DNA from 4 places in the Ensifer sp. VA4 genome. Region 1 is predicted to be linked to each of the others. Evidence: riboswitches for the same ligand, from Rfam matches in the RefSeq annotation. Region 1 holds a riboswitch; each other region holds the start of a gene.
The links. A riboswitch is a leader RNA that binds a small molecule or an ion and turns the genes downstream of it on or off. The one in region 1 is predicted to bind cobalamin.
Positions count from the first base shown of each region.

Region 2: another riboswitch for cobalamin. It lies ahead of AC0C6X_RS01045 (aromatic ring-hydroxylating oxygenase subunit alpha); the one in region 1 lies ahead of AC0C6X_RS27420 (CbtB domain-containing protein).
Region 3: another riboswitch for cobalamin. It lies ahead of nrdH (glutaredoxin-like protein NrdH); the one in region 1 lies ahead of AC0C6X_RS27420 (CbtB domain-containing protein).
Region 4: another riboswitch for cobalamin. It lies ahead of bluB (5,6-dimethylbenzimidazole synthase); the one in region 1 lies ahead of AC0C6X_RS27420 (CbtB domain-containing protein).

Region 1 is NZ_JBVQPO010000020.1:41,755-47,445, forward strand. Features, by position in the region: gene AC0C6X_RS27395 (TetR/AcrR family transcriptional regulator) at 94-699, opposite strand; gene AC0C6X_RS27400 (crotonase/enoyl-CoA hydratase family protein) at 782-1,576, shown strand; gene AC0C6X_RS27405 (anthrone oxygenase family protein) at 1,635-2,114, opposite strand; gene AC0C6X_RS27410 (NAD(P)H-binding protein) at 2,111-2,941, opposite strand; gene AC0C6X_RS27415 (TetR/AcrR family transcriptional regulator) at 3,040-3,732, shown strand; cobalamin riboswitch at 3,731-3,994, shown strand; gene AC0C6X_RS27420 (CbtB domain-containing protein) at 4,037-4,213, shown strand; gene AC0C6X_RS27425 (CbtA family protein) at 4,412-5,209, shown strand; gene AC0C6X_RS27430 ((2Fe-2S)-binding protein) at 5,260-5,691, opposite strand, start outside.
Region 2 is NZ_JBVQPO010000001.1:201,979-207,669, forward strand. Features, by position in the region: partial or broken gene AC0C6X_RS01035 (glycoside hydrolase family 25 protein) at 1-869, shown strand, start outside; gene AC0C6X_RS01040 (FAD-binding oxidoreductase) at 1,016-2,110, opposite strand; gene AC0C6X_RS01045 (aromatic ring-hydroxylating oxygenase subunit alpha) at 2,112-3,356, opposite strand; cobalamin riboswitch at 3,459-3,662, opposite strand; gene AC0C6X_RS01050 (DUF6656 family protein) at 3,966-4,565, shown strand; gene AC0C6X_RS01055 (L-threonylcarbamoyladenylate synthase) at 4,645-5,619, shown strand.
Region 3 is NZ_JBVQPO010000011.1:185,046-190,736, forward strand. Features, by position in the region: gene AC0C6X_RS20390 (ABC transporter permease) at 1-116, shown strand, start outside; gene AC0C6X_RS20395 (ABC transporter permease) at 118-939, shown strand; gene AC0C6X_RS20400 (aspartate/glutamate racemase family protein) at 945-1,682, shown strand; gene AC0C6X_RS20405 (LysR substrate-binding domain-containing protein) at 1,640-2,584, opposite strand; gene AC0C6X_RS20410 (hypothetical protein) at 2,648-3,025, shown strand; cobalamin riboswitch at 3,302-3,526, shown strand; gene nrdH (glutaredoxin-like protein NrdH) at 3,817-4,038, shown strand; gene nrdI (class Ib ribonucleoside-diphosphate reductase assembly flavoprotein NrdI) at 4,051-4,467, shown strand; partial or broken gene nrdE (class 1b ribonucleoside-diphosphate reductase subunit alpha) at 4,509-5,691, shown strand, end outside.
Region 4 is NZ_JBVQPO010000006.1:115,025-120,715, reverse strand. Features, by position in the region: gene AC0C6X_RS12010 (acyl-homoserine-lactone synthase) at 235-879, shown strand; gene AC0C6X_RS12005 (DUF2865 domain-containing protein) at 1,034-2,113, shown strand; gene bluB (5,6-dimethylbenzimidazole synthase) at 2,070-2,813, opposite strand; cobalamin riboswitch at 2,860-3,071, opposite strand; gene AC0C6X_RS11995 (SDR family oxidoreductase) at 3,100-3,912, opposite strand; partial or broken gene AC0C6X_RS11990 (LacI family transcriptional regulator) at 4,073-4,270, shown strand; gene AC0C6X_RS11985 (sensor domain-containing diguanylate cyclase) at 4,245-5,691, opposite strand, start outside.

The sequences.
Region 1 (5,691 bases):
CGCGCCAACATCCACAGATTGTTCTGCCGTTGATGATGCAGCCTATATTGCCCGCCAATTGCGCCCGCTTGAAGCGGAAATCGCCTCTCGCCCCTACAGCGCCGACAACGCCCTTGAGTTGGCGCGGGCAAGCGCCACTCGCACCAGTGAGGCAGCCGCCTTGCCGGCTGCCTCCATGTAGCCGGCATCACGATGCAGCAGCACCACGGCAAAGCTGCCGTCGAGAAGCAGCAGGATCTGTTTCGCCAGCAGGGCGGGTTCGGACGCCCCGGCATCGGCGAGGGTCTCGGCCATCCACGCCTCGAACTTCTTCTTGTGAGCCGCACCGATACGGATCGCCGGATGCCCCGGCATGTTGGCAAGTTCGGCGGAGGTACGCAGGAAGCCGCAACCTTTCCACTTCGGATGGCGCGCCGCCCGCGCCAGGTTGACGAAGATCGCGTCAACCTTCGCCGCCAGTTCGCCGTCGGCCTCGGCGAACCATTTCTGGAAGAGTTTCAGGTTCGGCTGGTCTCGGCCTTCGAGATAGGCCGCGATCAGCTCGTCCTTGCTTTCGAAATGGTAGTAGAGCGTGCGTTTCGTTACCCCCGCCGCTTCGGCCACCGCATCGACGCCGACGGCACGGATGCCCTCGCCATAAAAGAGCTTTGCCGCGGCGGCGACGATCACATCCCGGGTCGACTTCTCTGCTTTCGCCATCACGATGTATACCGACTAGTGAATATACATGACATCATCCCTCACCTAGCCTCCCCGCGTCAACCTTTGCCGGAGAGCAACGATGTCCAATACCGTGCTGATGCAGATTTCCGAGGGCATTGCCCTCCTCACGCTCAACCGCCCGCAGAAGCTCAACGCGCTGAACTACGAGCTGATCGACTGGCTTCTCACCCTTCTCGACACGATCGAGGTAAACGATAATGTCGGCGCCGTGATCATCATCGGCGCTGGCGACCGCGCCTTTTCCGCCGGCGGCGATATTCATGAGTTTTCCGAAAGCGTGGCCAAGGGCGTGAACCCCGCCGTGCGCGATTTCGTCCGCCGCGGCCAGGGGCTGACGGCCCGGCTCGAAGCCTTTCCAAAGCCGGTCATCGCCGCCGTCAACGGCATCGCCTATGGCGGCGGCTGCGAGATCACCGAGGCCGTGCATCTGGCCATCGCCAGCGACAGGGCGCGCTTCGCCAAGCCCGAGATCAAGCTCGGCATGCCGCCGACCTTCGGCGGCACCCAGCGCCTGCCGCGCCTTGCCGGCCGCAAGCGCGCGCTCGAACTCTTGTTGACGGGCGAGGATTTCTCGCCCGAGCACGCACTGGCGATGGGGCTCATCAACCGGGTCGTCGCCCATGACGCGCTGATCCCTGCGGCCCGTGACCTGGCCAGGCGCATCTTGGGCTATTCGCCACTTGCCGTTCGCTCGATCATCACCGCCGTTACCCGCGGCCTCAACATGTCGATCGCGGAGGGGCTGCTGGTCGAGAGCGAACAGTTCGCCCAGATGGTCCCGACCGACGATCTCTCGGATGCGCTTGCCGCCTGGAAGGGACGACGCATCCATGAAGACGGCCCGATACGCTGAGCGCCTCGGCAACACGGCAAAACGGCGGCAAGGTGCGAAGGCCTTGCCGCGCTATTCGTCACGTGCGGGCGAAGCCGAGAATGAAGAGCGCCAGCGCGCCGATCGAGGCGACGGTGCGCACGTGGTTCCACCAGACCCAGTCGATGAGATAGCGCTGCTGCCAGAGATCGGTCGCGGCCTGGCCGGTTACCGCAGCGGCAAGCGCATCGTTCATCGGCACGTTGAAGATGATCGTGACCAGCAGCACGCCGACGACATAGGCGATGCCGCCTGCCGCGAGCAGCCATCCGCCTTCACCGTCCGAGAGGAGGGCCATGATCACCAGCGCCAGTCCGATCAGCGCCGTGCCCATGAAGGCGCTGAGGAAGAACGGGTTCTGGATGACGTCATTGATTGCGTTCATCGCGGCGATCCCCTGCTCCGGCGGCAGCCGCGACAGGGCCTGCATGATGCAGACCGAGAAGATGAAGAACAGGCCGGCCATCAGGCCGGAACCGATGGCGGCGATGAAGGCCAAAGCGGGGATCAGCGAGATCATGCGGCGACACTCCAGACACCGGTTGCTGCGGTCTCCCGGACGTAAGTTGCAAAGTCACGCGGCCGCCGCATAAGCAGGTGCTCGATATCGGACGTCAGGCTGGAATTGCGCCCATCGAGCACGGACGAGAAGAGATAGCGGATGAGTTCGACGTAGTCATCCGGCAGCCCCTCGGCTCGCATCTGCGCCACGAAATCGGCAAGCGGCACGGACTGGTAACCGATGGGACGCCCCGATGCCGCGGCGATCTCCGCGACGGCCTCGGCGAAGGTCAGAAGCCGCGGCCCGGTCAGTTCATAGATCTTGCCGACATGCGCGTCGTCGAGGAGCGCAAGGACGGCGACATCGGCAATGTCGTCGGCGCTGACGAACGGTTCGGTGACCGCGTCCGGCGGCAGGTAGACCATGCCGCTGCGAACCGCGTCCATCAGGAAGGCTTCGCTGAAATTCTCGAAGAACCAGCTGGCGCGAATGATCGTCCAGTCGGCGCCCGAGGCCTGCAATTCGCGTTCGGCCGCCTGCGCCGCATCCTCGCCGCGCCCCGAAAGCAGCACGAGCCGCTTGATGCCGGCACCGACCGCAAGCGCGGAAAAGCGGCGGATCGCCTCGACTGCACCAGGCACGGCGAGATCCGGCTGATAGCTGACATAGACACGCTCGACATTCTCGAGCACCGGCGCCCAGGTCGTCTCGTCGTTCCAGTCGAAGGACGTCTCGGCCGAGCGCGCCCCGACGCGCACCGCGACGCCCTTGGCGCGCAGCCGCTCCGCGATGCGACGCCCCGTCTTGCCCGTACCACCCAGCACCAACGTAACCTTGCCAGACATGATCTTTCCTCCCGATTCAAAACATGAGTAACTCTCACATTTGCAAATGTGATAAATCCTCGTATTTTGGGAGTCAAGACAAAATGCGAGGATCACTCATGATTGAGCCGACAGGCACCCTGCCGATTGCAGGCGAGGACGACACCGCGCTCCGCCGCACGCCCAGCCAGAAGCGCAGCCGGGAGCGCGTCGAGCACATCCTCACCTGCGCCTCCACGCTCATCGCCGAGAAGGGCAGCGATGCCATGCGCATGAGCGAAGTGGCGGAAAAGGCAGGGATTTCGATCGGATCGCTGTACCAGTATTTCCCGGACAAGTCGGCGATCGTGCGCACGCTCGCCGAGCGCTACAACGCCTATTCCCGCGAATGCATCGAGGGCGAATTCGCCAAGGTGACGTCGATGGCAGAACTGCGCGACGCCTTCGGCGCGCTCTTCGATACCTATTACGACATGTTCCTCGCCGAACCGGTGATGCGCGACATCTGGTCGGCGATGCAGGCCGACAAGACGCTGAGGCAGATCGAACTGGAAGAAAGCCGCATGACCGGCCGTCTGCTCGGCGATGTCCTTGCCCGGCTCCAGCCGCAACGCCCACGCGCGGCGATCGACGAGGCCGCGTTCCTGATCATGTATCTCGGCGAATGCACGATGCGGCTCGCCATCTCGGTCGACCGCGCCGAGGGCGGCCGCATCGTCGAGGCCTACAAACAGATGATCCTTCGCGATTTTGTCGCTGATGAAGCGGCCGGCGGCGCAGGCTCAATTGACAACGCCATGACACGCTCATAATCATCAGCGATCGATTGGTTCCCGAGACGCGAACGTGTGTCGGGAGTAAACGGGAACGTGACGGATGGACCCAAGCTGGGCATTCAAATCACGGCCGACCCCGCGACTGTAGAGCGACGTCGATCTTGCCGTTCCGGAGCGATCCGGGAGAAGCCACTGGAAGAGACCGCGAGAGGGTGGTCGGACTGGGAAGGCGAGGCAGATCCCGGGCATTTCGCCCAGCGCCGTGAGCCAGGAAACCTGCCACTCGATACGGGCATAGGGCCCACACCGGGAATTTCCCGATGCCATCACGGAGGTTGTCATGGCTACGTCTACCATTTCGAGCACCCCGCTCTCCCTCAGCGATCGTCTGACCGCTGGCGTCATCGCGCTTCTCATCGGCGCATTCCTCGTCTTCGGCGCCGGCCTTGCCAACTCGGCCGTGCTGCACGACACCGCGCACGACACCCGCCATTCCTACGGCTTCCCCTGCCACTAAACAGATGTCTCGGAACGTAGCTTACGTTCCGCACCGACGTGTCTGCGGACCTGAACGCATCCGGCCTGTGCCGGATGTGGGTGTTTGTGCATGCCGGTTCGTCCGGCGCACAAGGGCCGTCCGCATGGCAGAAAGAACGGAAAGGCCTGCAAACCACGCCAGAGCGCGTGGCTTTTGTCGTTATCGAGGGAATTCAAGATGATTGTCAGAACGCTTCTGGCCGCGATCGTGGCTGGGCTGATTGCCGGTGTCTTCATGACCGGCGCCCAGGAATTGAGGGTCACGCCGCTGATCCTGCATGCAGAACAATTCGAAGGCGAGGCTCCGGCCACTACCGAGCAGCCCACCGGCCAGCCGGGGGCGGCGCAGCCGGCCGCAGAGGGGCACGACCAGCATTCGTCGCTGAAGGCGGTCTCGCCGCTCGGCGCCGTGCTCGATGCGCTGTCGCCGATCACGCCGGCCTATGCGCATGAAGGCGAACACGAGGAAGGCGGCATCATGTTCGGCCTGAGCCGCTTCTCGGGCACGCTGATGGCGAACCTCGTCACCGGCTCCGGCTTCGGCCTTCTGCTGGCCGGCGTCAGCCTGGTGATCGGCTATCCGATCACGCTGAGGAACGGTGCGCTCTGGGGCGCCTGCGGCTGGCTGGCGGTGCACATGTTGCCGGCAATCGGCCTGCCGCCGGAATTGCCGGGCTTCCCGGCCGCCGAGCTCGGCGATCGCCAGGCCTGGTGGCTGGCAACCGTCGCCCTCTCTGCCGTCGGCCTTTATCTCGTCGTCCTGCGCGAGGAGATCGTCGCAAAGGTCGTCGGCCTCGCGCTGATCGCCGCGCCGCATGTCTACGGCGCACCGCAGCCGCTCGACATCTCCAGCAATGTCCCGGCCGTGCTCGGTGCCGAATTTGCCGTTGCCGCCCTCGCCACCACGCTTGCCTTCTGGATCGTGCTCGGCGTCGTTTCCGGCTTCGTCAACGAACGTTTCGCCAGGGCGAACTGATCCGGCCGATCCCGTGCTCATGAGAGCCTGAACAAGCAAGCGGCGGGGGTTCAGCCCCCGCCGTTTTGCATGAGATGGGCTCCCAGCCGTCGGCGACGATCGTCCGGTTCGAGCAGCACGCAGGTGTCGCAAAAGCTGCCGCCTTCCGTTCGGAAATAGAGGCAGCAGCCGCTGCGTATCCGGTACTGGCGCGACAGCCGCTCGCTGCTTGCCGGATCGATAGCCGAGATCTCCTCGTAGCAGAGTTCTTCCGAGAACAGCGGCGACCCCGGCCTTTTGACGATTGCCAGCGCCTCGGCCATGCCGCGCGCCTCTTCGCCGATCGCCCGTCCGATCTCCAGGAAGGCGCCGGCAAGCGAATCCGCCGCCAGCCGCCACTGCGCTCCGGAGGAAAGCCCCGTCCGCCGTTTCAAGACGGCGACGACCGGCGCCAGATGGGCGGTGAAGCCGCGCTCGAAAGCACTGCCGCGTTCGCTCTCCTG
Region 2 (5,691 bases), on a different contig from region 1:
ATGAAATGAACAGCATCGACTGGGAAGTCATGCTCGCCGACAAGCGCATCTCCGGCTTCATCGCCAAGGCCTCCGACGGCCTGCCCGAAAGCTTCTCCTGCACCGGCGACCACAATGGCGACACCTTCAACCACTGCAAGACCATGTGGCGCAAATACGCCGTCAGCCGCGAGCTCTACCAGACCCGGCGCATGATCGCCCGTTCGCACGGGCTGCTGTGGGGCGCCTACCATCTCGCCCGTCCCGGCAACCCGGTGGACCAGGCGAACCATTTCCTCGACTACGCCGAGCCGCGCGACGACGAGCTGATGGTTCTCGATCTCGAAGGCATCGATCCCGACAAATACATGTCGCTCGAGGATGCCGCCATCTTCGCCGGCCACATCAAGACCCGGACCGGACGCTATCCGATCCTCTATACCAACCACATCACGGCCAAGTACATCGCCACGCATCGCGCCAAGCACCGGCTGCTATCGCGCCTGCCGCTCTGGTATGCGCGCTACAAGCCGGATATCCGCCAGGTCTTCCCGATGGGCAACTGGGACAGCTATGCGCTGTGGCAGTTCTCCTCCGGCGTCAATTGCGGCAAGCGGCGCTGTCCCTATCGTGTGCCCGGCACCTTGGACGACATCGACGTGAACGTCGCCGCGATGTCGCCGCTGGCGCTGAAGGCGATCTGGGCGCAAGGCGCGTTGCTGCCGGAAAAACCAATGCCGCTCACCCTCGTCGCTCAAGCTGCGCAAGGGACCGGAGTGCACGCGGCCACACGGGCGACCGCAACGCTTGGCGAGCCACTGCTCGTCAGCCGTGCCGGTGCCACGAGCGGCGCCGGCAGCAGCGTCGACATGCTGGTGACCGGCTCGATCGATTTCGCCCGCCATGAGCGCGCCCTGCAGGTGGCAGTTGCGGCCGATGGCGCCGCGCAGGGCGGATGCTCCAAGCCACCTGCCGATGCCGGCGGCCCAGGGTCTGCCACCGTCCAGCCTCCGCCCTGTAACACGCCCTAGCCCCTTCAGGCTTCGATCTGGACATCTCCCAGCGGCCGCGAGCAGCAGGCGAGGATGTAGCCCTCGTCGATCTCGTCATCGAGAATGCCGCCATTGTGGCTCATCTCGACCTCGCCTGCGACCTTCATCACACGGCAGGTGCCGCAGATGCCGCCCTCGCAGGCCGCGCCGATCCTGACGCCGTTGGCGCGGGCCGTCTGCAGGATCGTCTGGCCGGGCTTTGCCACCACTTCCTTGCCGCTCATGGTGAAGGCGACCTTGGCCACCTGACCGTCGCCGTCATCGCCGATACCAGCGCGCACGGCGATTTCTTCCGCAGCCGGCGCGGCCGCCGGCTGGAAGCTCTCCTCGTGATAGCGGCTCATGTCGAAACCGGCTGCCTTCAGCATCTCGCGCACACCGCGCATGAAGGGCTCCGGCCCGCAGCAGAACACCGTGCGTTCCAGGAAGTCGGGAGCGAGTAGCGGCAACTTGGCACCGTCGATCCGGCCGCGCAGACCATGCCAGCCGTGACGTGCCTCATGTCCCTCGACGATGAAGCCGAGGTTCAGCCCGGACATCTGCGTTGCCAGGACCTCGAGTTCCGAGCGGAACAAAAGATCCTCCGGCCGACGGGCGCAGGAGATGAAGGTGACGTCCGTCTCCGGCACGCAGTCCGCCATCCAGCGGGTCATCGACATCATCGGCGTGACGCCGGAGCCGGCCGAGATGAACAGGTACTTGTCGCCCGGATGGCGGACGAAGCTGAAATCGCCGAGCGGCCCGAAGGCCCTCAGCTTCATGCCCGGCTTGAGATGGTCGAACATCCAGCGGGTGCCGATGCTGTCGGCCTGTGCCTTCACCGTGACCGCGATCGAGAGCGGCCGCGATGGCGTCGAGGACAGGGTATAGGTGCGCATGACCGGTTCGTCCGCGACCGGCAGTTCGAGGGTGACGAACTGGCCAGGCAGGTATCGAAACCAGGCCGGCTTCTCCGCGCGGAAGGTGAAGGTCATGACATCGGCGGTCTCGACGACCGCCGAAGTGCATTCGAGCATCTGCTGCCGGTCGATCCAGACATGCAGTTCGTCGAAATGGTGGAAGGAAGGTGCCATCTGCATGTCAGGCGACCTTCGACAACGGAGCCGCATCGCCCTCGAGGCGCTGCTCCATGAACTTGCAGTACCATTCGACGAACTGCATCACACCGCCTTCATGCTCCGGCGAATAGGGGCCGGACTCATAGGCCGGCGAGCGGATGCCGAAGGCGTTTTCCTCGACGATCTGGCGATCCTGGTCATTGGTCTCGGTCCAGACATGGGTCAGGTCATCGAGCGTATAGTCGACGCCTTCGACCGCATCCTTGTTGACCAGCCACTTCGTCGTCACCTGCGTGAGCTCTGGCCCGAGCGGCAGCACGCGGAAGGTGATGGCGTGATCGGAAAGCACATGGTTCCAGGTGGTCGGGTAGTGGAACATCAGGAGCGTGCCGATCTGCCTCTGCCGGACATCGGCCGACAGCGCCCTTTTGACGGCCGCTGCACCCGACATGGTGTAGCTTTCGGCATTATCGACCAGCGGCATGCGCGCGGCGCGGAACTGGCCGGTCGGCGACATCCGGAACTCGCTCGGCAGGCCCTCTGCCTCGCATTTCGCCCAATGGGCGGCGATCACCGGATCGTCCTTGGCGCCCTGCACCCCGGTCGCGGTCGGCGCTTCCGGATAGGTCCGGCAGAGTTCGGGGTGATTGGCGGCGCAATGGTAGCACTCGCGGTTGTTTTCCCAGACGAGCTTCCAGTTGCCCTTTTCGATGATGGTGCTTTCGAAGGCGACCTTGGTCTCCCCCAGCCGGTGCGGAGCGAGATAGGGGGTGACCAGTTCACGGAAGGCCGCGAAATCCGCCGGCGTCTCCGACAGGTTGATGAAGATGTAGCCGCCGACCGTCTCGCAGTGGATCGGTTTCAGGCTGTGGGCCGCCTTGTCGAAGTCCTCGCCCATCTGGCGCGCGAAGAGCAGCGAGCCATCGAGCTCGTAGGTCCATTGATGATAGGGACAGACGAGCTTCGCCGCGGACCCCTTGTGCTGCGTGCAGACGCGGGAACCGCGGTGCCGGCAGGAATTGTGGAGCGCGCGGATCGTACCCTGGCGATCACGGGTGACGACGACGGGAAAATCGCCGACCTGGACGGTGAAATAGTTGCCGGCCCGCGGGATCTCGCAGTCATGGCCGATGAACAGCCAGTCCTTGTACCAGATGTTTTCCAGATCCTGCCGGTAATAGTCGGGATCGATGTAGAAGGCCCGATCGAGGCTGTAGCCGTCACGCCGGCCCTTCAGCTTGCGAAGCATATCGGTCTTGGTATCCATGTCCTGTCCTCATGCGCCATGTTTCGGAGAGGCAGGACAGGAACCCGCACGGGCGCACCCATGCGTTTCAGGCTCCGATCCGGCTGCCCGCCGCAACCCGTTACGGTTATGTCCGTCAAGGCTGGTTTCCGGGCTCAGGAGCCGTCCTTTGCGGACCAGCCCGGCGCCTTCCCGGACGGAACCGTCCAGTGGCTTTTGCCGAGGCTTTCGCTCCACCACCGTTGCGGGGGCAGCGCCGGGATTTGACCGGCTTCCCAATTCTCCGCCTCCCCTTTGGAAGGCGACACCTTGAGTAAGGCTATGTAAGCGCGGAAGGCGTCCTGGCAGACGCCGGATAGCGACATCCAATTCCAGAATGACGACACGACAGAAACCGTTCTCCCAAACCGGCGTCGGGAATTTTTCACTTTATAAACAGACAGATAGATCAAATATTGGGCATATGCCACCTTTTGTGGCTGATATGGCGCAGGCGCGGGAAGACTTCGCCCGTTTGCGACATTTTCATGAAAGTACCGGCGCATCTTCCGCCAACGAAAGGAAATCCTTCATTAACCATAAGGCACTAGGCTTGCCGGTGGACGAGGATGTCCCGCAGGCAGATGGCGCATGGCAAAACTCAGATATTACGACGCAGCGGCCGAGAAGCCGCCGGCCGTCGTGCCGAAGACGGCGGTTCACAGCGAGTTCCTGCGCACCGGCAGGATCAACCGCCGGCAATGGGCGCCGAGCGAACGACGGTATCTGAGCTATGAGGAAGTCGCGGACAGAACCGGCAAGAAGCTCGCGACCGCCGGCGACACGACGCACAAGCGGATCAACGGCTTTCACGCCTCGATCCAGTTTCCGAAGCTGATCTTCCACCGCACGCTCGTCGGCAAGCCGCATCTCGGCTATTGCCATGTGACGGCGGCGCGCACCGCGGTGACTCCTTCCAAGGACATCACCTGGTCGTTCTATTTCGCCAATTTCTTCAGCGACCTTGGTGACGAGACCCATTTCTTCGACCGCATCCAGAGCGGCTATTCCCGCATGTATTTCGCCGTCGCGATCGAGCCGAACGCCGAAGACGGACAGATGGTCATCAACCGCAACGTCCGTGACAACGGGCTGCTCTTCCGCACGGACGACCCAAAGGTTGCTCTCAAGAACGTGCTGATGCTGGGTGCGCGGGACGACGCGCTGCGCCGCATCATCCGCAGCCTCTGAGCCAGCAACCGATCCCCGCAAAGAAAATCGTTCTGTTTTCCCGGCACGTCCGCTAAGGAAGCGTCGGAAAGGAAACGGCATGGCAGAGATCATCGACACGGGTATTGAACCGGACCGCGCGATCGAACGCGCCTGCGCCGTTCTTGCCGAAGGCGAACCGGTCGCCATTCCCACCGAAACCGTCTATGGCCTTGCTGCCGACGCGACCAATCCCGACGCGATCAGCCGCATCTACGAGATGAAGGGGCGGCCGCGTTTCAATCCGCTGATCTCGCATGTTTCCGACATGGCCATGGCCGAGGCTCATGTGCGCTTCGACCCCCTGTCCCGACGCCTGGCGGAAGCGTTCTGGCCCGGCCCCCTGACCTTGATCCTGCCGCAGCGGCCGGAGAGCACCGTGCACGCGCTTGCCTCGGCCGGCCTCGATACGCTTGGCATCCGCATGCCCGACGGCTTCTCGCGCCGGGTGATCGCTCGTTTCGGGCGGCCGCTCGCCGCACCCAGCGCCAATACCTCGGGCAAGATCAGCCCGACCAGTGCGGCCCATGTCGATGCCGATCTCGGCGAGAAACTGAAACTGATCCTCGATGCCGGCCCAGCCGAAATCGGCTTGGAGTCCACGATCATCAAGGTCGACGGCAACGAGATCCGGCTGCTGCGCCCGGGCGGCCTCGATGCCGCCGAGGTCGAGCGCCTGCTCGATCGTCCGGTGATCCGGCCGGAAACGGCGGGCGCAACGATCGAGGCGCCGGGCATGCTGGCCTCCCACTACGCGCCAGGCGCTGCCGTGAGGCTTGATGCCGCCGATGTGCGCAGCGGTGAGGCGCTGATCCGCTTCGGCGGCGACCGGATCGCCGGCGAGGAACAGGCGGCCGTGGTTCTCGATCTCAGCCCGACCGGAAATCTTCGCGAAGCGGCAGCCAATCTCTTCGACTACATGAAGCGCGCGGACGCCAGCGGGGCGGCGACGATCGCCGTCGGGCCGATCCCTTCGGAAGGATTGGGCGAAGCGATCATCGATCGGCTGCAGCGGGCGGCGGCGCCGCGCGGGTGAGATGGCGTGCGGCATCTCGTCCGCACCGCGATTGCGGTTATGATCGCAGTCGATACGAACCGAGGATCGTGT
Region 3 (5,691 bases), on a different contig from region 1:
AGATGTCGCTGCTGCAATATCCGGCAGCCGCCGCCAATGCGGTGGTGCTGTTGATCGTCGTGCTATCGATGGTCGCCGCGATCCTGCGCGTCGTCGACATTCGTAAGGAGCTCTGACATGAGCAACGAAAGACGCGGCAAGGAATTCTACCTGCTCGCAGCCTTCTTTACCCTGTTCGTGCTGTTCCTCTACGGACCGCTTTCGGCAGTGCTGATCCTGTCATTCCAGGGACCTGACGGCGGTCTGACCTTTCCGTTGAACGGCGTTTCACTGCACTGGTTCTACAATCTCTTCGAAAAACAGGCGGTCGGCGATTTCGGCGCCTCGTTCCGCCGTTCCTTCACGCTCGGCCTGATGGTGATGGCGGTCAATGTCGTGGTCGCGCTACTCGCCGGCCTTGCCTTCCGCCGGCGCTTCCGCGGCGCCACCGTGCTCTTCTATCTGACCGTCGCAAGCCTCGTCGTGCCGTCGATCATCATCTCGCTCGGTATCGGTGTCGTCTTCCAGCAGTTCGGCCTGAAGCCCGCCTGGTATTCCTCCGGCTTCGGCGCCCACCTCACCTGGACCCTGCCTTTCGGCGTGCTCATCATGTTTGCCGTCTTCAACCGGTTCTCACCGTCCTATGAGGAGGCGGCGCGCGATCTCGGAGCGACCTCGTGGCAGACCTTTCGCCACGTGCTCCTGCCGATGATCGCCCCGAGCCTCATCGGCGTCGGCCTCTTCGGCTTCACGCTTTCCTATGACGAGTTCGCTCGCACGCTGATGACCTCCGGCAGCTACAATACGCTGCCGCTCGAGATCTATGGCATGACCACAAATGTGACGACGCCGGTGCTCTATGCACTCGGCACGGTCACCACGCTTTTCTCCTTCACCATCATCCTCGTTGCGCTTGCGGTCATTGTGGCCTTGCGGCGCCGCCAGGCAGAGCTGAGCTAGGCCAGATGCGCATCCTGATCGTCAATCCCAATACCACCTCGTCGATGACGGCCAAGGCCGCCGCGGCGGCGCGGGCCGTCGCCGGCCCCGCCACGGAAATTCTCGCCCGCACATCGAAGTCCGGACCGGCCTCGATCGAGGGGCATTATGACGGCGCGGTCGCACTTCCGGGCCTGCTTACAGAAATTCGCGACGGGGAAGGGGCCGGCGCCGATGCTGCGGTCATTGCCTGCTTCGACGACACGGGCCTTGAAGCCGCCCGCGCGCTTGCCCGTATTCCAGTGGTCGGGCTCTGCGAGTCCGCCGTCGCGACCGCTGCCATGTTGGCGCAACGCTTCACCGTGGTCACGACGCTCGAACGTTCCCGCGTCCTGATCGAGAATCTCGTCCGGCACTACGGCATGGGCAGCCGGGCCAAGGTGCGCGCCGCCGATATTCCGGTGCTCGAACTGGAAGACAAGGCCTCGAACGCGCTTGCCAAACTGCGACGCGAGATCGAACTGGCGCTTACTCAAGACGGCGCCGAGGCGATCGTGCTCGGCTGCGCCGGCATGGCAGACCTTGCCCGGGACCTGCAAGCCGATTACGGCGTTCCGGTGATCGATGGCGTCTCCGCCGCCGTCAAGCAGGCGGAGGCGTTGGTGTCGCAAGGACTTATGACCAGCAAGCGCGGTTCCTACGCATCACCACTCAGCAAGACCTATTCAGGCTTCATGAGCGCACTTGCGCCGACCACGGCCTGAGGGGATGCCGACCTCGAATCATCCATCGCGATCGCGAGCAGCGCATTCGACGCGTCCGCCTCGGCAAGGATCCAGTCGCGAAAAGCCTGAATCTTCTTCTGCCGTCGGCTGCTTTGCGGATAGACCAGCCAATAGGCGCGACCGTCCCTGACCAGATGTTCGAATGGCCGAATGAGCCTGCCGCTCTTCAGTTCCTCCATCAGGAAGGTCGATACGGCAATGGCGATGCCGTGTTCCGCCAGGGTGGTCGCGACATCCATCGCCTGGACGTCGAAGATCAGCTCGGTGCCGTTGCTTTCCGGCGGCTCTACGCCGGTCTCGATCATCCATCGGCGCCACCAGTTGGCATTGCCGAAACGCCGGACGCGCAGCACGTCGCAGGGCTGCCTGAGCTGGTGCTTTTTCATGAAGGCCGGCGTGCAGACCGGCATGTAATCGATCGGGAACAGTGGAAATACGTCGTTGCCGGGCCAGTCGCCGTTGCCGCTGCGCACTGAAAGATCGATGGCGTCGCGCTTGAAATCGACCAGATCGGTCGACATGTGCACCCTTATACTGATGTTCGGCTGGGCGGTCTGGAACGAGGCGAGCCTGGGGCCGAGCCAGCTCGAAACGACGGTCGGAAGCACGGAAATGTGCAGGTGATGTTCGGTCTTGTCGGCAATCTCGGAGAAGGCCGAGCCCAGCAGGTCGATCGCCTCCGTCACCTTAGGCGCCAACTGCCGCCCGGAGGCCGTCAACCGCACCTCGCGCGGAAGCCGTACGAAGAGCGGCGTGCCGATGCGCTCCTCCAGCAGCCGGATCTGGTAGCTGACGGCAGCCTGAGTCATCCCGAGTTCCTCGGCCGCACGGGTGAAACTCAGGTGCCTGGCGGCGGCTTCGAAGGCGCGCACCGCACTCATGGGAGGAATCTTGCTCATGGCGCTGAGATAAGCATTCTTTATGCCAGCATGCGAGAAATCGCTTTGCGCGAAGCGGCAAAATTCCTCACTTTTCTCGCGAACACAACAGCAAAAACAAAGAGGATAGCAATGCTTAGCGCAGTGCGATCAGCGATCCGTCATGTCCTGAAGCGGGCCGGAAGCACCCTCAATCCGACCATCGCCATCGATACGTTCAGCGAATTGCAGTTGAAGGATATCGGCCTGACGCGGGACCACGAGACCATCCGGGCGCGCGTCGGCGATGTTGCCGATCCATGGCACTGGTCGAAGGAAGACCCGTCATCCGCGCCGAAGCCCTCGCCAAAAAGCGACCGCACCAACACGCGGCCCTCCGTGACGATCTCGCCGCGCGCGCAGCCCGGCGAAAACAGGGACGTCAGCATCTCGCTTTGCGACTGACAGATTGCCGGGACAAAACGTACCCGGATCTTCTGGTGCAGCACCCCGTGAGCGAGCGGATCGCACCACAGAGACCTTCGGCCTGAAACCTCGCAATGGCCGCGGCGGTGCCCCGCCAGACATTGGCGGAGCACGCCAGTTTGTAGCCGACAAGCCTCCCCGGTGGGTTCCGCTGCAGTCCGCCGTTTACGTCCCGTTATCCATATCGGGGAGAAATGACCCTCCGCACCGGATCTCCGACGTCGCGCACCTATTGACGCAGATTGGCGATGAGATACTATATCTAGTGTTTGAGGTTCTTCCGATTCGCAAGGATTGGGAGCTAAGACGGGAATACGGTGCGCCGGCGGCTTTCCGCCCGGCTATGCCGTAGCTGCCCCCGCAACTGTAGACGGCGAGCGACTGTCCGGAATTGGACCACTGAGGCATGAGGCCTCGGGAAGGTCGGGATGGAAGCGTCGACCCGTGAGCCAGGAGACCTGCCTCGAGCAACAAACGTCCACGGGCGGGGTGTCCGGAGGGGTTGAGTGCGGCAGGATGAGCCTGCCTGGTCGTCTCGACATCTCCCCGGCAGCCTGTCGAAAGCTTCGGGGTGAAGTCATGCCTGCGTCATCGAATTTCCATCACTCGCCAATCAAGAGGCGCGGATTCCCGCGCAGCTGAAGAAGAGGCGTGCCCGGGCTCCATACCCGAGCAAGCCACAGCCATGACAGCCCTGCATTTCGCCGGATCGCGGTCGCGTGTCCGCGCGCCTTCTCTTGCCCCTATCCAGCCGACCAAACGAGGAAGATATGAACGTCACCGTCTACAGCAAGCCCGCCTGCGTCCAATGCACCGCGACCTACCGGGCGCTCGATCGCCAGGGCGTCAGCTACGAGGTCATTGATATCTCGGCCGACCAGGACGCGCTCGAGACGGTCAAGGGCCTCGGCTACATGCAGCTCCCCGTCGTCGTCGCCGGCCCCGAACACTGGGCGGGTTTCCGCCCCGACAAGATCAGCGCGCTATCTTAGAGGAGAGAAGCGGTGGGGCTTATCGTCTATTTTTCCAGCCGCTCGGAAAACACCCATCGCTTCGTCGAAAAACTCGGGCTTCGCGCAAAGCGTATACCGCTCGCGGAAAGTAAGGATACACTTACAGTCACCGAACCCTATGTGCTGGTCGTGCCCACCTATTGCGGCGACGACGGCCGGGGCGCCGTGCCGAAACAGGTAGTCCGCTTCTTGAACGACGCGGTCAACCGCTCTCACCTCCGCGGCGTGATTGCCGCGGGCAACAGCAATTTCGGCGCGACCTACGGGGTCGCCGGCGACGTCATCTCGGCCAAGTGCAGCGTGCCTTATCTCTATCGTTTCGAGCTAATCGGAACGGACGAAGACGTCGCCAATGTCAAAAACGGGATGGAACGATTTTGGACGTCACAACACGCGAACACCCCCTGAAGGCGACGGAAGCGGCGCTGGACTATCATGCGCTGAACGCGATGCTGAACCTTTATGACGAAGAGGGCCGGATCCAGCTCGACAAGGACCGGCTGGCGGCGAAACAGTACTTCCTCCAGCACGTCAACCAGAACACGTTCTTCTTCCATAATCTCAGGGAAAAGCTCGATTATCTGGTGACCGAGGGCTATTACGAACAGGAGGTCCTGGACCAGTACTCCTTCAACTTCGTGCGCGACCTCTATGACCACGCCTAGCCAAGAAGTTCCGTTTTCCAACCTTCCTCGGCGCGTTCAAATATTACACATCCTATACGCTGAAAACCTTCGACGGAAAGCGCTACCTGGAGCGCTACGAGGACCGCATCTGCATGGTGGCGATGACGCTTGCGCGCGGCAACGAGCAGCTTGCCCGCGATCTGGTCGACGAGATCATTTCCGGCCGGTTCCAGCCGGCGACGCCGACTTTCCTCAATGCCGGCAAGAAGCAACGTGGAGAGCGGGTTTCCTGCTTCCTGCTGCGGATCGAGGACAATATGGAAAGCATCGGCCGTGCGATCAATTCGGCGCTGCAGCTTTCCAAGCGAGGCGGCGGCGTGGCGCTGTCGCTTACCAATATCAGAGAGATGGGCGCACCGATCAAGCAGATCGAGAACCAGTCGTCGGGCATCATCCCGATCATGAAGCTGCTCGAAGACTCGTTCTCCTACGCCAACCAGCTTGGCGCCCGCCAAGGCGCAGGCGCCGTCTATCTGCATGCCCACCACCCCGACATCATGCGCTTCCTCGACACCAAGCGCGAAAACGCCGACGAAAAGATCCGCATCAAGACGCTGTCCCTCGGCGTCGTGATCCCGGACATCACCTTTGAGCTCGCCCGCAACAACGAGGACATGTACCTCTTCTCGCCTTATGACGTTGAGCGCGTCTACGGCATGCCGCTGACCGAGATTTCGGTGACGGAGAAGTATCGCGAGATGGTCGAGGATGCGCGCATCCGCAAGAAGAAGATCAAGGCGCGCGAGTTCTTCCAGATCGTCGCCGAGATCCAGTTCGAGAGTGGTTATCCCTACATCATGTTCGAGGACACGGTGAACCGGGCAAACCCGGTCGCCGGGCGCATCACCATGAGTAATCTCTGCTCGGAAATCCTGCAGGTGAGCGAATCCAGCGAATTCAACGAGGACCTCTCCTACGCCCGCATGGGCAAGGACATTTCCTGCAA
Region 4 (5,691 bases), on a different contig from region 1:
TACAGCGCCGAGCGTCTTATCAGACGCGCAAAGGTCGCTGTAGCACTTTGATTTGCTGCATGTCTTTGTCCTTAAATCGAGGTCGACTTAAGGAGACATGCAGTAGGCTCTCTCCCAAAACCCCTCGAAATCTAGTGGACAATATCACTGATTTAAACTGTCACTACCGACAGTTACGCGACCGTCGCCAGCCTGACAGCATCCGCCCATCCCAAAACAAGGATGGAGAAAAAGATGATCAGGATTCTGAACGGAAAGACCCGCGCACAGCACCCGCAGGCCGTCGACGAGATGTTCCGGCTGCGCAAGCGCGTCTTTCACGATTTCCTGAAATGGGATGTTCAGACCGACGGCGAGTGGGAGATCGACAACTACGACAAGGCGAACCCGCTCTACGTGCTGTCCTACGCCCCCGACACCGGTCGCCTGCGCGGCTCGCTCCGGCTGCTGCCGACGCTCGGCCCCAACATGCTGGACGATACCTTCCCGATCCTGCTCGGCGACAACCCGGAAATCCGCAGCGCTTCGGTCTGGGAATCGAGTCGCTTCTGCATCGAGCCCGATATTTCGCAGGACCGCGCCTCGAACCAGGTCACCGTCGCGGCCGCCGAGTTGATGTGCGGCGTTGGCGAACTCGGCCTCGCCTCCGGCATCAGCCATATCGTCACGGTCACCGACGTGTTCCTGGAACGCATGTTCCGCCGCATGGGATGCCCGGGAGAGCGCATCGCCGAACCGCATCGCATCGGCTCGGTCTTCGCCGTTGCCGTCGCCTGGGAAGTGACCGAAAGCCTGCTTCAGCGCATGAAGGCTGTTGCCGCCATCGAAGGCACCGTTCTGGAACGCCCGATGTCGCTGGAAACCGCCCGCGCCGCCTGAGCGCTTCGGCCGGCCGGACCCGTTAACGCAAACCGCCGCTTGTTGTTGCACGATCACCGACAAGCTCTATGATGGAGGTGAAAAAGGAATTGCCGCCGGCAGCCGCCCACACCAGAAGCTTGGCATCGTGCGGCAGCAGGAAGAGACTTCGCCCGTGTTCCCTCGCTTGAAACACGTCGCTGCGGCGCTTGTGCCGTTGGCTCTGGTCGGTGCCGATCCTTCGCTGGCATCGACCGTGTGCGACCGGCTGAATACCCGGCTTGCGCAAATGTCCGACATGGTCGCCACCAATGCCGATGCCCGCGACTATGCCAGCGCCATCTCGCGCCAGAATATCGAACTGCGCCGGGCGAAGAACGATCGCCGGCGCGCGGGCTGCGGTGGCGGCAGCGTCGCCACCTTCGATGGCGGCGACCCCGACACCTGCGGCGAGCTCAACAGCCTCATCGCCGAGATGGAAGACAATCTGCGCATGCTGAAATCGGAGCGTGAGCAGATCGTCGCCGGCGGCAGCGAAGAGACCCGTCGCCGTATCGTCGCCGCGCTCGAGATCAATGGCTGCTACAGCGACCGCGACTATTTTGCGAGCGTCGAACCCGAAGAGCCGGAGACGCACCGCAACATCATCGCCGACCTGCCGCCTGACGACGCGTACGGGCCGATGCTTGGGCATGGCGAAGACGGCTATGCGCCGCAGGACGGCTACTATCGCGGAACCCTGCGGACCATGTGTGTGCGCACCTGCGACGGCGCCTTCTTCCCGATCTCTTCGGATGCGACGCCCGCCGACTTCCCGCGTGACGAACAGGCCTGCCGGGCGCGCTGCCCCGGCGCCGAGACCGAGCTCTACTTCCACGATCTCAACACGGAGGAGAGCGAGCAGATGGTCTCGGCCGTGACCGGCCTGCCCTATACTGAAATGCCCAATGCTTTCGCCTATCGCACCCGCGGCATCAGCAAACCCGGCATGTGCGGCTGCCAGATACCGCGGACCGCCGCGACCTCGCCGAAAGCAACCGGTACGATGACCGGCGACGATCAGTCGTCGATCGTGGTGATCGAAACCAAGAAGCCCGCAGATGCCACGACCGCAAAGGCGCCCCCCGAGGAGCGCCCCTACGATCCGTCCAAGAGCAAGGTGCGCGTCGTCGGCCCGACCTTCCTGCCCAACGAAGAAACCTCGATCGACCTCAAGCACCCGAAGGGACCGGCCTATCAACCGGTCCAGAATTGAGCGCGGTACGATCCGTCGCTGCCGTTCCCCAGCCTTCCTCAAACACCAGTTCTTCAAGCGGCAGGCGCTGGCGCCATCCCTTCACCGCCAGTTCGGGCTGCTGATAGAGGCGATCGACATAGCCGAGGCAGAGCCAGGCAACGATCTCGATATGATCGGGGATGCCGAGGATCGCCTTGATTTCCGCCTCGTGGAAGATGCTGACCCAGCCGACGCCCACCCCTTCGGCGCGGGCCGCAAGCCACAGGTTCTGCACGGCGCAAACCGTTGAATAGACATCCATCTGCGGATTGTGCGTGCGGCCGAGAACGACGGCGCCACCACGCGTGCGATCACAGGTGACGCAGATGCTGAGCGGCGCCTTGCGAATGCCTTCGAGCTTCAGCGAGCGGTACTTGGCCTGTTGCTCCTCCGCAAACATCAGCGCCGCCTCGTCATTGGCACGGCGAAAGGCCTGCCAGACGCGTTCGCGCGTTTCCGGCGCCCGCACCAGCACGAAGTTCCAGGGCTGCATGAAGCCCACGGACGGCGCGCTGTGCGCCGCTGTCAGCAGCCGCTTCACCAGTTCCTCAGGCAAAGGCTTGTCCAGGAATTCGTCACGCACGTCGCGGCGTGTTTCGATGGCGCGGTAGACGGCCTCCCGCTCTTGCAGCGAAAAGGCACCGGCAGCCGCAAGGCCACCCTTCGGTTCAGTCAGCATCGTTCGATCCCCAACAATGCGAAAACCTCCCGCCGTCCACGCGGGGTTCGGTCTATCTCGCCAGGCCGGTCTTCTGACTTCGGTTCAACCGGTCGCCCCACCTTCCCAGATCGATTGAAGATCCAGTGGCAAAACCTTGAATCAATTCAAGGTATTTCGAGAAGCGACCGTCCCCGTCACAGCGTTGGGCACGTTCCGGAATGACACCGGATTCCCGATTCTCCCGCTCACGCGGGCACCTGACGGCGCCATAAGGGCACAGCCGTCAGGGAAAGACAAGTACTTGTCAGAGGGGTGCCATCGGATGCGGCGAACCGTCATAGGCGCCCCAGACCGACTGATCGAAGCAGATCACCGATCCGGTCATCAGCCCGGATTCCGCCGAAGATAGATAGGCGCAGGCGCGCGCCACCTCCGCCGGATCGACGAGCCTGCCGAACGGCTGGCTGGCGGCCGCCTTTTCGAGCCAATCCGCGGCAGCCCCGTGAAACTCGCGCTGGATGCGATCTTCGCCCTCGGATGCCATCCAGCCGATATTCAGGCCGTTGACGCGGATGCGGTTGCGCAAGAGCGCGTAGGCCGTGTTCTTGGTCAACGTTTCGAGAGCCCCTTTCGACGCGCAATAGGCCGCGATGAAGGGCTGCCCGGCCATCGCCGACATGGAACCGATGTTGACGATCGTCCCTTCGGTCCGCTCGCGCCGCATCACCTTCACGGTCTCCTGCATTAGGAAGAAAGGCGCCCTTACATTGATGGCGAACATCCGGTCGAAGAGTTCCGGCGTCGTGTCGAGAATCGTGCCGCGATCGGTAATGGCGGCAGCGTTGACCAGCGCATCAACCCGGCCGAACTCGGCATCGCAGGCGGCAACGACCTTGCAGGCGTCTTCTACCTTCTCTAGGTCGGCCTCGACATAGACCACTTTCGCGCCGCTGGCCTTGCCGATTTCTTCCGCCTTCGCGCGCCCCTTGGCGGTATTGCGCCCGCAAATGACGATGCCGGCGGCACCGCGTTCGGCGAAAAGGCCGGCAATCGTGGCGCCCAGTCCCTGCGTGCCGCCGGTGACGATGGTGATCTTGCCTTGCATCTGTCCGTTCATCGAATTCCTCCCTCGGAAATGATCGTGTGAAACAGGTACGGCCCCCAACCACAACGCATCGGGAGACCGTCAAATGTGAGACGGAACCGTCAGCTCAGCTTGCGCCGCGCCTGCGCATCGAGTGCCGCATGAAAGTCCTGCTCTCTCGTTCCCGCGGCCAGTGGCTCGCGACCTCGACGAGGACAATCTGGCGCTGCTGCGCGAGCGGCGCGTTCATTTCGTCCTGCACCATGATCTGAAGACCGATGCGCGCACGGCATTTCGCACGATCATGCTGCACGGCCGCGCGCCGTCGGGCGCGGTCGGCCCTCAGCTTTCGGCGGTCGTCGTCATCACGCCCTATAACGTGCCGGAGTAGGACGATCGCCGGCGCCACTCGGTCCGGGGACGAGCCGGTTGCCGGAGGTTCCGCCCGGCAGGACCGTATCGTCAGCCGTTTCGACGCGATTGCGGCCGCGCCGCTTGGCGAGATAGAGCGCTTCGTCGGCAGCCAGCAGCAGGGCGCGTGCGGTCAGCCCGTGGCGCGGCGCAAAGGCTATGCCGGCGCTGCCGCCGACAGTGAGCAACTGGCTGTTGAACGCGACCGGTGTCTGCGCATCGGCGACAAGACCGGCTGCAAGTCCGCGAGCCTCGGCCTCGCTGCAATCGCCGAGAATGATGGCGAACTCGTCACCGCCGAGCCGTGCGACGGTACCCTTGGGGCCGGCACGGTTCCGGAAGCGCTCGGCCATGGCGACCAGAACGGCGTCGCCCGCCGCATGACCATGGCGGTCGTTGACCGCCTTGAACGCGTCGAGGTCGGCATAGACGAGCGTGAACGGGTGCGTCTTTGCCTTCAACAACGCCGCCGCCAGCATGTCGTCGAAACCGCTCCGGTTGAGCAGCCCCGTCAGCCGGTCGTGCTTGGCAAGATGACGGTTGAGCGCCTCGCTCTGCTGCAAGGCGGCAAAGAGCGTCGAGAAACGCAGGGCGACGAAGGCCATCAGCAGCGCCGCCACGATCGCCATCACGATGACGCTCGGCAACAGCTCGGCCCGGACGAACCCGCCTGGTGACTTCGGCATCCACGCCGCCACGAGGCAGGATGCGTCGGAGCAGCGCCCGACCGACGCGTAGACGCTCCCCTCCGGCCGCGCGGTGAGCGGCACGAAGGCAAGTCCACCGATACCCAGCCGCGCCGCGATCTCGCGCATCACCTTCGCCGTCACCGGCCGCACCGAAACCATGAGCACGGGCGCGCGACGCTCCGCAGGTATCGCCAGCGTTTCCGGGATGACCGCCTGCACGACCGCGACGCTCATGCGTCCGTCGATCTCACGCAAGTCCACGGCGTGAATTCCGGGCACGGCCGGCATCACCGACTGCGGGTCCGGTGTCACCAAATCCAGCACATAGGAGCCGTGATTGTTTCTGAGCGCGTTGTCGTAGCGGCGCCGGGCTTCGTCGAGCAGATCGTCCACCTCCTCGAGCGGAACGCGGGCAGCCTCGCTCGACACCGCAACGCCGTCCTTCAACACCGTCGAAACGTTGTGGTCGAGGTCCGTGAAGATCAGCCAGGAGAAACCGTAGTCTTTCCACAGCCACCCCGCCAGTTCGTCCGCAACGAAGGCGTCGCTGACGTGCCCTTTGGCGAGTTCCTGGTAGGTTTTGTCCCAGAAGGAGAGCTGCGCCTGGAATTGAACGACGGCATCCATCTGGTGGCGCAGTTCGTTTGCCACCAGCCGCCGCTCCGCCGAAAGGCCGAAGCGATCGGCCTCGGCGACCGAACGATCAAGAACG